One region of the Mycobacterium sp. NGS18 genome, then DNA from elsewhere that is predicted to be linked to it. Evidence: riboswitches for the same ligand, from Rfam matches in the RefSeq annotation. Region 1 holds a riboswitch; each other region holds the start of a gene.
What was found. A riboswitch is a leader RNA that binds a small molecule or an ion and turns the genes downstream of it on or off. The one in region 1 is predicted to bind cobalamin.
Positions count from the first base shown of each region.

Region 2: another riboswitch for cobalamin. It lies ahead of AC5Y31_RS17385 (PPE family protein); the one in region 1 lies ahead of metE (5-methyltetrahydropteroyltriglutamate--homocysteine S-methyltransferase).
Region 3: another riboswitch for cobalamin. It lies ahead of AC5Y31_RS17360 (cobaltochelatase subunit CobN); the one in region 1 lies ahead of metE (5-methyltetrahydropteroyltriglutamate--homocysteine S-methyltransferase).
Region 4: another riboswitch for cobalamin. It lies ahead of AC5Y31_RS18150 (magnesium chelatase subunit D family protein); the one in region 1 lies ahead of metE (5-methyltetrahydropteroyltriglutamate--homocysteine S-methyltransferase).

Region 1 is NZ_JCALEC010000006.1:66,542-70,694, reverse strand. Features, by position in the region: gene AC5Y31_RS13410 (NAD(P)H-dependent amine dehydrogenase family protein) at 1-32, opposite strand, end outside; gene AC5Y31_RS13405 (LLM class flavin-dependent oxidoreductase) at 29-1,015, opposite strand; gene AC5Y31_RS13400 (NAD(P)H-binding protein) at 1,124-1,897, shown strand; cobalamin riboswitch at 1,959-2,157, shown strand; gene metE (5-methyltetrahydropteroyltriglutamate--homocysteine S-methyltransferase) at 2,291-4,153, shown strand, end outside.
Region 2 is NZ_JCALEC010000010.1:13,757-17,909, forward strand. Features, by position in the region: gene AC5Y31_RS17380 (DUF7676 family protein) at 1-188, shown strand, start outside; gene AC5Y31_RS17385 (PPE family protein) at 185-1,903, opposite strand; cobalamin riboswitch at 1,937-2,120, opposite strand; gene AC5Y31_RS17390 (PPE domain-containing protein) at 2,115-3,728, opposite strand; gene AC5Y31_RS17395 (NADP-dependent isocitrate dehydrogenase) at 4,029-4,153, opposite strand, start outside.
Region 3 is NZ_JCALEC010000010.1:6,228-10,380, reverse strand. Features, by position in the region: gene AC5Y31_RS17365 (ABC transporter substrate-binding protein) at 1-1,080, opposite strand, end outside; cobalamin riboswitch at 1,118-1,296, opposite strand; cobalamin riboswitch at 1,316-1,436, shown strand; gene AC5Y31_RS17360 (cobaltochelatase subunit CobN) at 1,469-4,153, shown strand, end outside.
Region 4 is NZ_JCALEC010000011.1:4,383-8,535, reverse strand. Features, by position in the region: gene cbiE (precorrin-6y C5,15-methyltransferase (decarboxylating) subunit CbiE) at 1-926, opposite strand, end outside; gene AC5Y31_RS18155 (dienelactone hydrolase family protein) at 929-1,726, opposite strand; cobalamin riboswitch at 1,750-1,886, shown strand; gene AC5Y31_RS18150 (magnesium chelatase subunit D family protein) at 1,908-3,875, shown strand; gene cobO (cob(I)yrinic acid a,c-diamide adenosyltransferase) at 3,875-4,153, shown strand, end outside.

The sequences.
Region 1 (4,153 bases):
GACCACACCACGACGCGGGTTTTCCGATTCATGCTTTCCCCTCCGAGTTCGCGCGCCCAACGGCTGCCACTGCATGTTCCAGATAGGGCCAGGCAAGGGTGGGCGGAAGCCCGCCGCACAGCGGAAGCAGCGGCAGGCTGCGACCGGACCGCAGCTGCTCGACGGCCTCCCCGATGGTGAAGATGCGGTACGGCCCGGGTGCTTCCCGCAGTTCCGTCACGCTGGCGGCCCGCGAGATGCTCGCTACGCTCTCATCTCCGTGCCGGTAGCCGGCGGCGGTGACGGCATCGTGGAGCAGGTACGGTCCGAGTTCGCCCCAAGCCTTATCCACGTCGTCTGCAACGAAGACGGTCGTCGGCGCGTCAGGCTCGGGGAACTGGGCCGGACCAGGCTCATGGCCGTGCTCCCGGCACTGCGATTCGTAAAAATCTTTCAGGCCAGCCGGATTCGCCTGAGCGAGAAATCCCAGACCGTGCCGGGCGGCACGGACGGCCGCCGCCGCGCTGCCGCCGGCGATCATGATGTGCGGGCCACCCGGTGTCACACCGGCCGGGGTCACATGGATTCGGCGGCCCTCATAGCGGACCGGCTCACCGCGCAACAGCGCCAGCAGCAGGCTCAACTTCTCATCGGCCAGCGTTCCGCGGGTGCCGATTTCGATGCCGAAGTGCTCGTACTCCTGCGCGCGGTGACCGAGTCCGAAGGCATAGGCGACGCGCCCATTGCTGATGATGTCGAGCACGCTCATGTCTTCGGCCAGCCGGACCGGATCCCAGAACGGCAGGACCACCGCGGCGAGCATGATCCTCAATGCCTCGGTGCGGGCGGCGATGGCCGTAGCCAGCACCAGTGGCGACGGCAGGTGATTGTCCTCGGTGCCGTGATGCTCGGACAGCACCGCGGCGATCGCACCGCGGGTCTCGGCCCAGGCGCACATTTCGATGGCCGCGGCGTACAGCTCAGCGCGGGGTGCAGCCGACACCGGCGCCCGCATGTCGAAGCGAAGCGTGAACATGTGCCGGCAACTCCTTCGGGCGTCCGGCCGACTATAACCTAATATTTGTTCTCATACCCATGAACGGACCGAGCGCGCCGTACGCCGGCCACATGTACGGTCGAAGCCATGGCGCGCATTGTGATCATCGGCGGCCACGGCAAGGTCGCCCTGCTACTCAGCCGCATCCTGACCGAACCCGGCGGTTCAGCGAGGCTCGACGAAGGAGAGGCGAAGCTGGGACCGCCGCATGAACCGAGCGGTTCAGCGAGGCTCGACGAAGGAGAGGCGAAGCTGGGACCGCCGCATGAACCCGGCCACGAGGTCAGTTCGGTGTTCCGCAATCCCGACCACTCCGAGGAGGTCGCGGTGACGGGGGCGATTCCGGTGGTGGCCGACATCGAGCAACTCGACACCGCCGCGCTGGCCGACCTGTTGGCCGGCCACGATGCGGTGGTGTTCTCCGCCGGCGCCGGTGGTGGCGACCCGGCCCGCACCTACGCCGTCGACCGCGACGCCGCCATCCGCACCATCGACGCCGCCGCGCAAGCCGGCATCCGGCGCTTTGTGATGGTGTCCTACTTCGGCGCCGGTCCTGATCACGGCGTGGCGGAAGACGATCCGTTCTACCCGTACGCGCAGGCCAAGGCGGCCGCCGACGCCCATCTGCGGGCTACCGATCTGGACTGGACGGTGCTGGGGCCGAGTCGGCTGACCCTGGAGCCGGCGACCGGCCGGATCGATATCGGCCCGCACACCGGCAAAGGTGAGGTGTCCCGGGGCAATGTCGCGCTGGTGACCGCGACCTGCCTGACCGGCACCTCGACGATTCGCCGCACCATCGAGTTCAACGACGGGCAGGCGCCCATCCCGGAGGCTCTGGCAGCCCTTCAGGGCGATTGACGGGTAACGTCGACCACGCAACTGGTTTGCCGACATCGCCGGTAGTAGTGGCGCCGTTGGCATCGAGCGCGACGCGGTTTTCCGTGGAGCGCGAGAGGGAACCCGGTGAGAGTCCGGGACTGTCCCGCAGCGGTATGCAGGAACGACCGCCGTCAAAGGCACTGGTCAGGGGTTCGCCCGCGACTGGGAAGCGACGGCCACTAGGAGCACCCCGGTGCGCGCCTGCGAGTCCGAAGACGTGCCTGTTGTGTCGAGCGCGCCGCGCCCGGCGGATCAACGCCTCGCGGAATGGGCGTCTGGTTTTTCAGCGTTATAGTGCGTTAAATTGCACGGAACCGGATTGGCTGGACGACCGCCGGCGGAGACCCACCCTCTGGATCAAAGGATCGCATCGTGACCGTTCAACCCTTTACCGCCACCGTTCTCGGATCTCCGCGAATCGGGCCGCGCCGCGAACTCAAGCGCGCCACCGAGAGTTACTGGGCCGGCCGGATAGGACAAGACGAACTGAAGAAGGTCGCTGCCGGCCTGCGCCGCGACACCTGGGCACAGTTGGTCGCCGCTGGTCTGGACTCGGTGCCGGTGAACACGTTCTCCTATTACGACCAGATGCTCGACACCGCGGTGCTGCTCGGTGCGCTCCCGCAGCGGGTCGCCGGGGTGGCCGACGAGCTGGACCGTTACTTTGCCGCCGCACGGGGCAACTCCGAGATCGCCCCGCTGGAGATGACGAAGTGGTTCGACACCAACTACCACTACATCGTTCCGGAGATCGGCCCGGACACCAAGTTCGCGCTGAATCCGGCCAAGGTGCTCGCTGAGTTCAAAGAGGCTGCCGAGCAAGGGGTTCCGGCTCGCCCGGTGATCATCGGTCCCATCACCTTCCTGCAGCTGAGCAAGGCGGTCGACGGTGCGCCGGCGCCGATCTTCCGCCTCGACGAGCTGACCGACGTCTACGCCGAGCTGCTTTCCAAGCTGGCCGAAGCCGGGGCCGAGTGGGTGCAGATCGACGAGCCGGTGTTGGTGACGGACGGCGCCCCGGACGCCCCGGCGCTGGCCGAACAGGTCTACAGCCGCCTCGCCGGTGTGGCGGGCCGGCCGGCGATCTTCGTCGCCACCTACTTCGGCGACCCGGGCGGTGCGCTGGCCGCGCTGGCCCGGACCCCGGTCGAGGCGATCGGCGTGGACCTGGTCTACGGCTCGGTGGACTCGGTGGCCGCAGTTCCGGAGTTGGCCTCCAAGACCCTGGTCGCCGGTGTCGTCGACGGCCGCAACATCTGGCGCACCGACCTGGAGGCCGCGCTGGCGAAGCTGGCGACCGTGCGGGGGTCGGCGGCTGCGGTGGCGGTATCCACGTCGTGCTCGACGCTGCATGTCCCCTACTCGCTGGCGTATGAGGCCGATTCGGCGCTGGACGACAACCTGCGCAGCTGGCTGGCATTCGGCGCCGAGAAGGTGACCGAAGTGGCCGTCTTGTCTCGGGCCCTGGCCGAGGGCCGCGACGCCGTAGCCGACGAGATCGCCGCATCCCAGGCCGCGGTGGCCTCGCGCAAGTCCGACCCGCGGCTGAACAACGCCGACGTGCGTGGCCGGATCGCGACGATCACCGCGGCCGGCGCGCACCGCGGCAGCGCCGAGGCCCGGCGTGCCGCTCAGGACGAGCGGCTGCATCTGCCGCCGCTGCCGACCACCACCATCGGGTCGTTCCCGCAGACCGTCGACATCCGCAAGGCCCGGGCCGCGCTGCTCGCCGGTGAGATCGACAGGGGCGAGTACACCCGCCGGATGAAGGCCGAGATCGCCGATGTCATCAAACTGCAGGAGCAGCTGGGCCTCGACGTGTTGGTGCACGGCGAGCCGGAGCGCAACGACATGGTGCAGTACTTCGCCGAGCAACTGGAGGGCTTCTTCGCCACCGCCAACGGCTGGGTGCAGTCCTACGGCAGCCGGTGCGTGCGGCCGCCGGTGCTCTTCGGCGACGTCTTCCGTCCGCATCCGATGACGGTGGAGTGGGCCACCTACGCCCAGTCACTGACCGACAAGCCGGTCAAGGGCATGCTCACCGGCCCGGTGACCATCCTGGCGTGGTCGTTCGTCCGCGACGACCAGCCGCTGGCCGACACCGCCAACCAGGTGGCGCTGGCCATCCGCGACGAGACCGTGGATCTGGAGAAAGCCGGCATCGCGGTGATCCAGGTCGATGAGCCCGCGCTGCGCGAGTTACTGCCGCTACGCAAGGCCGACCAGGACGCCTAC
Region 2 (4,153 bases), on a different contig from region 1:
ACAACGGCCGCGATGAGCAGATGATGACGTTGATGCTGCCGAACCCGTTCCTCACCAACGACCAGCAGATGCGCGAGGAGCCCGAGTGGGGCCAGCTCGAGCTGTGGGACAAGCTGCGGGACAAGTATCTGGGCCTGGGCCCGGATCCGTTGGACCGCAGCGGGAATCGGATTCGCTGCGGCGGCTAACCCGGGTCACCCGGCCAGGTGTTGGGCATCATCGGGCTGACCGCGCCGCCGCCGAACCCGTCGTCGGCCAGCGCGGTCAGTCCGGCCGGGCGAGCGCCGGCCACCCGGTGCGATCCGCCGGCGAAGCCGCCGGCGCCCCGCTGCGAAGCAGTCGCCATAGCCGGCTCGGGCTCGAGATCCATGTACTCGTGCCCGCGCCCCAACATGCCGACCTTCGCCTTGCGCCGACGCCGCTGGGGCGCAGCCTGTTCCGCCGCCTCGGCTGCCGGAACGTCGGCGCTGTCCGGTTTCGGCACCGACTTCTTGCGGGCGCCGGTCCCCGAGGCCCGTCGCGCACCCATGTCCAGGCCGCCGACCAGGTACATGTAGGCCGGCATGGTCACCGACGGCGGGCCCGCCGGGGTCGGCGGCGGCGCTCCGGGCGGCGGAGCGGCGGTCACAGCCGGCGCCGCAGCGGGCGCCGGAGCCGGAGCCGGAGCCGGAGCCGGCGCGGGGGCCGGTGCAGGCGCCGGCGGCTGGGCCATCGCCAGTGCGGGTGAGGGCGGCGGAGCCGGGGGCGGCGGGACCGCGGCAGCCAGGTGGTGCGCCATCGCCCCGATCCCCAGGCCGCCGAGTACTCCCGCCGGAGCCAGCACGGCCGAGCCGGCCAGCACCGGCAGCAGCGCCGGGATCAGCACCGTCTGGGTGAGCAGGTAGTTGAGCGCCTGGACCGTGTTACCGATTGTGGCGCCGACGATCTCGACCATGGCCAACGGGATGACCAGACCGAGGCCCTGCGGGTTGAACAGGGCCGTGTACATGATCGCCAGCAGGTCGTCGATGATCACGATGCTGGTGAACGCGATGTAGGAACCCGGATCCAGCGGCACCGACAGGATGTAGGCCAGGTACGCCGGATTGAGGTAGCTCAGCGGATTGCCGGTCCAGCCCAACCACGATCCCGGTACCCCGGCCGGCGGCAGCCACGACGATCCGGAGAGGCTGGCGAACCACTGGGCCAGCGGGTCGGCGATGTCGGTGAACCCGATCTTCTCGAAGAACGCCAACAACTCCGCATACAGCGGGTATTGGCCGCTGTCGGGATAAGGCGGGCTGGGGACGAGTCCTTCGAGCCATTTCGCGAAGTCGAGGAACCACTGCGGCGGCTGGGGCGGAGTCGCATCGGCGCTTCCCGCCGTCTTGAGCACCGCGGGCGCCGGTTCGGTCTGCGGCGTCGATGCCACCGCGGTGGCCGCTGTCGCCTGGTAGGCGGTCATCACGGTGGCGGCCTGCGCCCACATCCGGGCGTAGTCGGCTTCGTTCAGCGCGATCGGAATCGTGTTGACGCCAAAGAAATTGGTGCCCACCAGCACCGCGTGGGTGACATGGTTGGCCGCCAGTTCGGCCATCGTCGGCATCGCTGCCAGTGCGCTGCTGTAGGCGGCGGCCGCGGTCTGCTGCTGGACGGCGGTAGCGGCCGCATCACCCCCGGCGCGCACCAACCACGCCAGGTACGGCGCGTTGGCGGCCATGAACGACTCTGCCGACGGGCCCTGCCACGCGCCGGCCTGGACAGCGGCCAACAGTGTGGTCAGTTCGTCGGCGATCGCCGCGTACTCAACGGATAACGAGGTCCAAGCCGCCGCGGAGGCAAGCAGCGGGCCGGCACCGGGACCGGCGGACAACAGGGACGAATGGATCTCAGGAGGCGACGCCACCCAGATAGGCGCGGTCAAAGTGATCAGCTCTCTCGGGGTACACCGCCCCGGGTCGCAGGATGCGACGACGTGAGTGTCCTGACTCTCGGATCAACGCTCGCCTCGCCTTCCAACTCCGCAAAGAGCCGTGGCTGTTGAGGGTCGCTCCCCGATCACAGTGGCGGGACCGTGCCGGATTTACACCGGCTTCCTGCACCGTCGTTGCCTTACCGGCGCATTATCGCACGCGTCAAGGCATCTGCTCGCGCTGCGCCCGGGTCCAGGTGCCCGGCGTCATCGGGATGATGGCGCCGCCGCCGAACGCATCCCCGGCCAGGGCGGTGAGTCCGCTGGGCAGCACGTCCGCCGGGCCCGCAGCGCTCGCGGCGTCTTCCAGATCCATGTATTCATAACCGCGGCCCAGCATGTCGGCCTTCGCCTTGCGGCGCCGGCGGGCCTTGGCCGGCTCCTCTGCGGCGGCCGCCGGGGCGGGCACCTCGGCGGCGTCGGGCTCGGGCGCTTTGCGGCGGCAGGCGCTGGTGCCCGCCGCGCGACGGGCCTGCTGGCCCAGGCCGGCAACCAGGTACATCGACGACATGCCGTCCACCGGGGTCAGCGGCGGGGCGGGCGGCGGCGGTGGCGCCCCCGGCGCGGCAGGCGCCGGGGCCGGCGCGGGGGCCGGGGCCGGGGCAGGAGCCGGGGCGGGCGCCGGGACCGGTGGCGTGGGCGCCACCGTCAGACCGGCGAACGGCGGCGGCGCCGGGATCAGCGGCACCGGCACGGCGTGCAGGGCGGCCAGACCGGACAGCCCCGCCAGCCCGGCCAGCGGCGCCACGGCCAGCGGCGCCAGCGCCGCGGTCATCATCGGCAGCATGACCGGGATCAGCACGAGGGCCTGCTCCAGCAGCGTTTTGAGCAGGGCGATCACGTCGGTGATGATGGTGCCGATCGCCTCCACGGCGGTGAACAACAGCGTCGCGGCGATGGTGCCCGGGTTGCCGGAGGCGAACGCCGCGGTGAGGTCGGCGGCGATGAAGGCGAACGTCTGCGACAGGTAGGCGGCGAACGACCCGAAGTCCATCGGGTAGCCCAGCGCGAACGCGATGTTGTAGGGGCTGAAGAAGCTCAGCGGGTTGCCCAGGACGGGCAGCCAGGGATCGAAGCCGGCGAAAATCGACTGGAAGTAAGGGTTGGCCGCCAGTTCGTTGATCATCGGCTGCAACACATTGTTGTAGAAATCGGTGTAGCCGCTGTTCTGCAGCCACTCCATGATGTCGTTCTGCCGGTCCGGCGGCAGCTGCGGTTGGCTGGCGTCGGCCGATTCGGCCTTGACGATCTGCGGCGCCGCCACCGTCTGCGGACTCGATGCCACCGCCCCTCCGGCGACAGCCTGATAGGTGGACATCACCGCGGCGGCCTGGAACCACATCCGGCCGTAGTCGGCCTCATTCAGCGCGATCGGGATGGTGTTGACACCGAAGAAGTTGGTGCCCACCAGCACCGCGTGGGTGGCGTGATTGGCCGCCAGCTCCGCCAGCGTCGGCATCGCCGCCAATGCGCTGCTGTAGGCGGTCGCCGCGGTCTGCTGCTGCGCGGCCATCGCCGCCCCGGCGGCACCGGCCTGGATCAGCCAGGCCAGATACGGCGCATTGGCCGCCACATACGCCTCAGCGGACGGGCCCTGCCACGCCCCGGTCTGCACCGCAGCCAGCAGCCCCGCCAGTTCGTCGGCAATCTCGGCGTACTCGGTGCTCAGCGCGATCCACGCCGCCGCCGACGCCAACAGCGGACCGGGACCGGGGCCGGCCGACAGCAATGTGGAATGGACTTCCGGTGGAGACGCTATCCAAATCGGCGTCGTCACGGTTGCCAGCTCTCTGGGGTCCCCGCCCCGAATCGCAGGATGCGACGACGTGAGTATCTGGCTCTCGGGGTGAATTCACGCCCGATCACAGTGGCGGGACCGCTCCGGAATTGAAGCGGCGGTCCCAGCTTCGGCTCGCCTTCGCCGACCCTTGGGGCCAACTCCGACGAGCCTCGCTGAACCGCCGGATTCGCACCGGCTTCCTACATCGTCATCGCCTTACCGGCGCATTGTCGCACGTCGCGCGTTAGCAAAACCCGCCGAGCGTGAAATTGTCTTCACGTTCGCGGGGAGGGCGTGTCAGGCCTTGCCGTCGATCGCGGCGTTCAGCGTCGGGCTGGGCCGCATCACCGCCGCCGTCATGTCGTAGTCCGGCGCGTAGTAGCCGCCGATGTCCACCGGCTTGCCCTGCACCACGGTCAGCT
Region 3 (4,153 bases), on a different contig from region 1:
GTTGCCCCCCGCTGGGGTGATCGCCTTCGTGGCCGACCACACCTGCCCGGTGCGCACCGCGGTCAATTCGCCGTACCGGCTGTCCCGCGCCACCGCGTCGTCGACCGTTTTCCAGTCGTCGGTGACCAGCCATAGCGGCGCGCTTCCCGCGCGGGCGTAGACCGATTCGAAATTCAACTGCCGGTTCTCGGCGCCGCCGTCGGTCAGCCAGGGGTAGGTGCCGCCGGCGTCGGCGACCAGACGGCCGGCGTAGCTGGCCCCGGTGGGCATGGACCAGCTGCCCGAATACATGGTGCCGACCAACACGTCGACGGGCTTGGCCCGCGCGGCCTGCGCGGCCAGTGCGCGGTAGCGGTCGCGGATGGACTCATACACCTGCGCGGCCTGCCGTTCGGTGCCGGTCAGCGCGGCGAACACCTTGATCCATTCGGCCCGGCCCAGCGGGGTGGGCTCCAGCCATTCGGCGTCGGCGAGCACCGGGATGCCGGCCTGGCGTAGCTTGGGATGCCCGGGGTCGTCCATGCCCTCGGTGACTAGCACGTCGGGCCCGGCGGCCAGCACGGTTTCGATGTTGACCTGCCCTCCCGGGGCGTAGCCGACGGTTTCGTCGGCGTCGATGCGCTTGCGGATCTGCGGGTCGGCCACCGCGGCGGGGTTCGCCACCCCGGTGACCACCCCGGCCCGGTCGAGCTCGGTGATCATCGCCAGATGCGTCGTCGAACCCGAGTACAGGCTGTGCACCGGGACGGTGATCTGTTGGGCGCGGGCCAGTTCGCCGGTCAGCGCCGGGGCCGGGGCACCGCAGCGCACCAAGACATACGAGACCGGTTTGCCGCCGAGGTAGGGCCGGTGCACGGTCAGCACCTGGTAGCTGCGGTGGTAGTCGAGGCGGAAGTTGGTGGCCTCGGACAGCGTCGATTTGTCCGGAAAGTAGTCGGTGTGCGGGTCGAAGTCGGTGATGCAGTCCTGCCGGGCCGCCCCGTGGGTCGCGTGATTGGCCGAGCAGCCGACCAGCCCTGGGGCCAACGTCAGGGCCAGCGCTATGACCAGCGCAGGGACTACCCGCAGTGCACGGGACATGGGCGTGCATCAGCTTCCTCGGGGTACACCGCCCCGGTTCGCAGGACGCGATGACGTGAGTCTCCTGGCTCTCGGATCACTGTTCGCCTCGCCTTCCAGCCCCACCGGTTGCGGGCCGTGGCTGATGAGGGTCACTCCCCGATGACAGTGGCGGGACCGCACCGGATTCACACCGGCTTCCTCACTGTGTTGTCATCGCCTTACCGGCGACATTCTTGCACGGCGCTCTGCGCTAGGCTGGCCGCCGTCTCGTGGTGTCAGGAACCCGGTGGAATTCCGGGGCGGTTCCGCCACTGTGAGGGGCGCTGACAGGCACAGCTCCCCGAGCCAGATACGGCTGCGGGACATCCGACGACGAGGGGCGCGAACCCCTCAGGAGGCCCGGCTTATGCGGCGCATTGCGCTTCTGTCCACATCCGACACCGACCTGCTGTCCGCACGCGCCAGCGGGGCGGCCTACCGGCTGGGCAACCCGGCGCGCCAGGAGATCGAACCGCTGATCGATGGCGGCGTTGATGTCGTGGTGCTGCGCATCCTGGGTTCCTCGGCGGAGATCGCCGACGAACTGAAGTTGCTGCGCGCGACCGGTCTGCCGCTGGTGGTGCTCGGCGGGGAGCGCTCGCCCAACGCCGAGCTGATGGAGTGCTCGACGGTTCCGATCGGGCTGGCGGCCCAAGCGCACGCTTATCTCGCCGAGGGCGGGCCGGCCAACCTCGCCCAGCTGCACGCCTTCCTGTGCGACACGGTGCTTTTGACCGGGGAGGGTTTCGAGGAGCCGGCGGTGGTCCCGGAATGGGGGTATGGGTCTCGGGAGCCGGTTGAGGCACCCGATGCGGTGCGGGTCGGTGTGCTCTACTACCGGGCCCACGAGGTCAGCGGCAACGCGGGATTCGCGCACGCGCTGGCCGACGCGATCGATGCCACCGGCCGGGCGGTCGGGGTGCCGATCTTCGCCGCATCGCTGCGCAACGCCCCCGACGAGTTGTTCGCGGCATTGGGAACACTGGACGCGGTGGTGGTCTGCATGCTGGCGGCCGGCGGGGCGATCAACGCGACCGCGACCGTCAGCGCCGGCGACGACGACGGTGCGTGGGACATCGAAAAGATTGCCGCGCTGGACATTCCGGTCTTCCAGGGGTTGTGCTTGGCCTCGTCGCAGGCGGACTGGGCGGCCAACGACGACGGCGTCACCCCGCTGGATTCGGCCACCCAGATCGCGATCCCGGAATTCGACGGCCGGATCATCACCGTGCCGTTCTCGTTCAAGGAGATCGACGACGACGGGCTGCCGCACTACGCCGCCGACGCCGAACGCTGCGCCCGGGTGGCCGGTGTGGTGGTCAATCACGCTGTGTTACGGCGCATTCCGAACAGTCAGAAGAAGCTGGCGCTGGTGCTGTCGGCCTATCCGACCAAGCACTCCCGGGTCGGCAACGCGGTCGGTCTGGACACTCCGGCGTCGGCGGTGCGGCTGCTGCACCGGCTGGCCGACGCGGAGTATGACGTCGGCGACGGTTTCGGGGTACTGGGCATTGCTGACGAAACCGAGGCGGGGGATCGGCTGATCCACACCCTGATCGAGGCGGGCGGCCAGGATGAGGACTGGCTGACCGCGGTGCAGCTGACCGAGGCGCAGGTGCGGGTCACCGCGCAGCAGTACGCGCAGTGGACCGCGGAGCTGCCGGACTCGCTGCGCGAGGAGATGGCGCGGGCGTGGGGCCCCGCGCCGGGCAAGCTGTTCGTCAACGAGGCCGGCGAGATCGTGCTGGCCGCACTGCGATCCGGCAACATCGTGCTGATGATCCAGCCGCCGCGCGGCTTCGGGGAGAACCCGGTGGCGATCTATCATGACCCGGAGCTGCCACCCAGCCACCACTACCTGGCCGCATACCGTTGGCTGGCACACGGCTTCGGCGCGCACGCGGTGATCCACCTGGGCAAGCACGGCTCGATGGAATGGCTGCCCGGCAAGACCGCGGCGCTCTCTTCCGCGTGCGCGACCGACGCCATGATCGCCGACCTGCCGCTGATCTACCCGTTCCTGGTCAACGACCCGGGCGAGGGCGCGCAAGCCAAACGCCGCGCGCACGCCACCATCGTCGATCACCTGATCCCGCCGATGGCGCGCGCGGAGTCCTACGGCGACATCGCGCGGCTGGAGCAGTTGCTCGACGAGTACGGCAATATCGCCACCATGGATCCGGGCAAGCTGCCGGCGATCCGCGGCGAGATCTGGAATCTGATGCGCGCCGCGGAGATGCACCGCGATCTGGGCCTGGACGAGCGGCCCGAGGACGAGGAGTTCGACGACTTCCTGCTGCACGTCGACGGCTGGCTCTGCGAGATCAAGGACGCCCAGATCCGCGACGGGCTGCACGTGCTCGGCGGTGCCCCGACCGGTCCCGAGCGGGTGAACCTGGTGCTGGCGATCCTGCGCGCCCCGCAGGTGTGGGGCGGAGTGGACCACGCGGTGCCCGGGCTGCGGGCCGCGCTCGGCCTGAAAGACGACGCGGCGGGTTCGGCGGTCGATGAGATCGAGGAGCGCGCCCGGCACCTGGTCGAAGCCATGGAGTCGGCCGGCTGGGAGGCCGGAGCGGCCGATTCGCTGCATCCCGATCCCGAGGTACGCCGGGTGCTGAGATTCGCTGCCACCGAGGTGGTTCCGCGGCTGGCGGGTACGGCGGCCGAGCTGGACTCGGTGCTGCATGCGCTGGCCGGTGGCTTCGTGCGCCCAGGGCCATCCGGGTCGCCGCTGCGCGGCCTGGTCAACGTGCTGCCCACCGGACGCAACTTCTACACCGTCGACCCGCGGGCGGTGCCGTCGCGGCTGGCCTGGCAGACCGGGCAGGCGATGGCGGACTCGCTGGTGCGGCGCTACCTCGATGACACCGGCCGCTACCCGGAGTCGGTGGGATTGTCGGTGTGGGGCACCTCGGCGATGCGCACGTCAGGCGACGATGTCGCCGAAGTGCTGGCGCTGCTCGGGGTGCGGCCCGACTGGGACGAGGCCTCCCGGCGGGTGTCCGGGCTCGAGGTGATCTCGACCGAAGAGCTCGGCCGGCCCAGAATTGAT
Region 4 (4,153 bases), on a different contig from region 1:
GGGGCCGTGTCGCAGACGACGCGCAGTGCAGGGACGCCGAGGTTGCGAGCGTTGGCCGAGACCCGCTGCGCCCGAGTCTGTTCCGCCTCGACAGCGATGGTCCGGCAGCTCGGGTGGGCGCGCATCCATTCGATGCCGACGGATCCGGCGCCCGCGCCGACGTCCCACAGCAACTGTCCGGGCGCCGGTGCCAGTCGCGCCAGCGCGGCGGCCCGCAGGTCGCGTTTGGTGAGCTGCCCGTCGTGGTCGTAGGCCTGATCAGGTAAACCGGGCACCCATCCCCAGCCGGTCGGCAGCGGGCCGCCCAGCTCCAGGGCGACGATGTTGAGCCGCGGCACCGGGCCTTCTAAGGTCTCGGCGGTGCTGTCCAGCCGTGACTCGGCGTCGCCGCCCAGGTCACCGAGCACCGTCATCCGGCTTGCCCCGTAGCCGCGCGCGACCAGCAGGGCCGCCAGCTGCGCGGGCGTCGTCTCATCGGCAGAGAGCACCAGCACCCGCCGGCCCGGCGCGAGCTCGCGCAGCACCGCGTGGACGTCGCCGACCCTGATGACCGCGGCCGACTCGGCCGACCAGCCCAGCCGGGCCCGGGCCAGCGTCACCGAGGAGACCGCCGGGACCACCGCGACCCGCTCGGCGCCCAGCAGCTCGATCAGCGTGCTGCCCACCCCGGACAGCAGCGGATCACCGGAGGCCAGCGCAACCACCTGCCGGCCGGCCAGGCCGTCGACCAGCGCCGGCAACCCGGCCCGTAGCGGCGACGGCCAATCGTGGCGCTGCTGACCGGGTGATTCCGGCAGCATCGCCAGGTGGCGCGGCGCACCGATAACGGCATCGGCGGCCAGCACCCTCTCCCGCGCGGGTTCTGTCAGCCCGGCCCAGCCGTCGGCGCCGATACCGAGGACCACCAGGCGTTCGGCGGTGGGCACAGCTATGTCAACCGTTCGGTGAGGAACTGCACCACCCGCTTGCGCGCCTCGTAGGCGGGGTGCCCGTCGACCTCGCGGACCTGGTCGGTGAGCACCGAGTGCGCCATCCGGGACAGCCCGTCCGGATTGCCCGGCGAGGAGTCGATCTCGATCACCTCGAACGCGTCCCCGAGCCGGGCCTTCAGCGTCGCGAAGCGGTCACCGGGGGCCATCTTGTCCTCGCTGAACCGCAAGCCAAGCGCGCACAGCCCGTCGTTGGCGGCGCGGTCGGCGATCATCCCCAGCTCGACCTCGGAGAGCCCCGGATCGCGGCGCTGTTTGAGCGTCAGCGGGATCGGTACGGACGGCTGGCTGAGCACCGGCGCCAGCACGGCGTCGTCGACGGCGGCCGCCAGCGCAAAACCGCCGGTGAAGCACTGGCCGATCACCCCGACGCCTTTGCCGGGCGTCTTCTCGTTGAGGTCGCGGGCCAGCGCCCGCAGGAACTGGGTGACCGGACGTTGCTTGTCGGTGGCGAACGCGGCGAACTCCCGGGTCACGCAGGCACGGGCGATCGTGCTCAGCGCGTAGCCGGGTGTGATCGCCTTACCGGGTTGGCCGAATAATGACGGGATCGCCACGGTGAAGCCGTTGTCCACCAGGTGGTTTCCCAATCCGAGCACGCCGGGGTGCACTCCCGGGATCTCCGGTATCAGTACCACCCCGGGGCCACGCCCCTTGCGGTACACGTCGTGGGTGAAACCGCCGCCGGTGAACGGCGCTGGGACCCAGCCGGTCAGGTCTGCTTCGGGTGCAGTCATCTCTGAGTGTCCTTTCGGTTGGTGTTAGGGTATCGGCGCGAAGTGCCAGGGAAGTCGGTGTGACTCCGACGCAGGCCCGCTACGGTGTTCCGCGGCGCATTCCCGCTGATTGGGAAGCGCTTCGGTCAGTCCGAATACCGGCTTCGCGTTGCCAACACCGGGCATCACGAGCGGAGCCTCAATGCAACAGCTGTACCCCTTCCCTGCCGTCCTCGGCGGCGACCCGGACGCCCCGGGCGGCCTCGACGACATGGCGCTGGCGCTTGTCCTGAGCGCGATCTCCCCCAGCATCGGCGGCGTACTCATCCGCGGCGAGAAGGGCACCGCCAAGTCGACGCTGGTACGCGCGCTGGCCCAGGTGCTGCCGCCTATCGACGTGGTCGCCGACGACCGGTTCTCCTCCGATCCCGCCGAGGCCAACCCGCTGTCCCCCGACGGCCCGTTCCCCGCCGACGCCGCCGTGCAGACCCGCCCGGTGCGGCTGGTGGAGTTGCCGGTCGGCGCCACGGAGGACCGGGTGGTGGGGTCGATCCACCTGGAGCGGGCGCTGGGTGCCGGCGTGGTGGAGTTCGAGCCGGGGCTGCTGGCCCGGGCCAACCGCGGCATCCTCTACGTCGACGAGGTCAATCTGCTCGCCGACCACCTGGTGGACCTGCTGCTGGACGCGGCCGCGATGGGGCGACTGACCGTCGAACGCGACTCGGTGTCGGTCACCCACGCGGCACGCTTCGTGATCGTCGGGACGATGAACCCCGAGGAGGGCGAGCTGCGCCCACAGCTGCTCGACCGATTCGGGCTGACCGTTGAGGTTTCCGCGCCGCGCGATCCGGCGGTGCGCGCCGAGGCGGTACGCCGACGGTTGGCCTTCGACGCCGATCCCGAGGGTTTCGCGGCCGGGTACGCCGCGGCCGAGGAGCGGCTGCGCGCCCGGATTCACACTGCGCAGCAGCTGCTTTCGCGGGTGCTGCTCACCGACGCCGCGCTGGTCAAGATCGGCGAGATCTGCGCGGCGTTCGATGTGGACGGCCTGCGCGGCGACATCGTCTGCGCCCGCACCGCGGTCGCGCATGCGGCATGGCAGGGCCGCGACGCGGTCAACGTCGAGGATCTGCGGGTCGCCGCCCGGCTGGCGCTGCCGCATCGGCGGCGGCGCAAGCCGTTCGACGCCCCCGGTCTCGATGAAGCCGAACTCGACGAGCTGCTGCCTCAGGAGGATTCCGGTCCCGAGCCCGAGCCGGATCCGGACGGCCCACCGGAGGGCGGGAACGACGCCCCGCCACCCCCGGATGCGGGCGGGCCGGCGCCGGGTGGGTCCGGCTCCACCTCGACCGTCGGATCCGATTCCCCTTACCGCGCACGGTTTTTCACCGTCGACGGGGTCGGCGCGGGCCGCGCCGGGCGGCGCAGCCGGGCCCGCACCAGTTCCGGACGCCGGGTGGGCGCCACCGCCGCCGGCGCCACGGGCGGGCTGCACCTGCTGGAGACGCTGCGGGCCGCCGCGCCACATCAGGGCGCCCGCGGCCGGGTGGACGGCCGGATGATCCTGCAGGCCGGCGATCTACGCCGTGCCGTCCGGGAGGGCCGGGAGGCCAACCTGGTGCTGTTCGTGGTGGACACCTCCGGGTCGATGGCCGCCGCCGAGCGGATGCGGCACGTCAAGACCGCGATCTTGTCCTTGCTGCTGGACGCCTACCGGCGCCGGGACCGGGTGGCGGTGGTGACGTTTCGCGATACACGGGCCGAAGTGGTGCTGCCTGCGACCGGGTCGGTGGAGATCGCCGCGGTGCGCCTGGACGAGTTGCCCGCCGGCGGCCGCACCCCGCTGGCCGAGGGCCTGCTCGAAGCCGCCGAGCTGATCCGCCGGGAACGGCTACGCGAACCGGCGTGTCGCCCGCTGCTGGTGGTGCTGACCGACGGTCGGGCCACCGCCGGCGCCGATCCGGTCGAGCGGTCCCGCCAGGCCGCCGGACTGCTCGCATCACAGGGCTTTTCGGCGGTGGTGGTGGATTGCGAGAACGGCCGGATGCGGCTCGGGTTGGCACGCTCCCTGGCTGAGCGGCTGCGGGCCGAATACGTCCCGCTGCCGCAGGTGAGTGCCGAGGCGCTGACCGACATCGTTCGCGATGCCACCGGAAAGGGAGCTGCCTGATGCCGCAAGGACAACCGTTGACGGTGCCCGACGACAACCTGACCACCCGCCAGCGCCGCAACCGGCCGCTGCTGATGGTGCACACCGGCGACGGCAAGGGCAAGTCCACCGCCGCGTTCGGATTGGCGCTGCGCGGCTGGAATCAGGGCTTTCGGATCGGGGTGTTCCAGTTCGTGAAGTCCGCGAAATGGCGGGTCGGCGAGCAGGCGGTGCTGGAACGGCTCGGCGCCCTGCACGACGAGACCGGTGAGGGCGGCTCGGTGCAGTGGCACAAGATG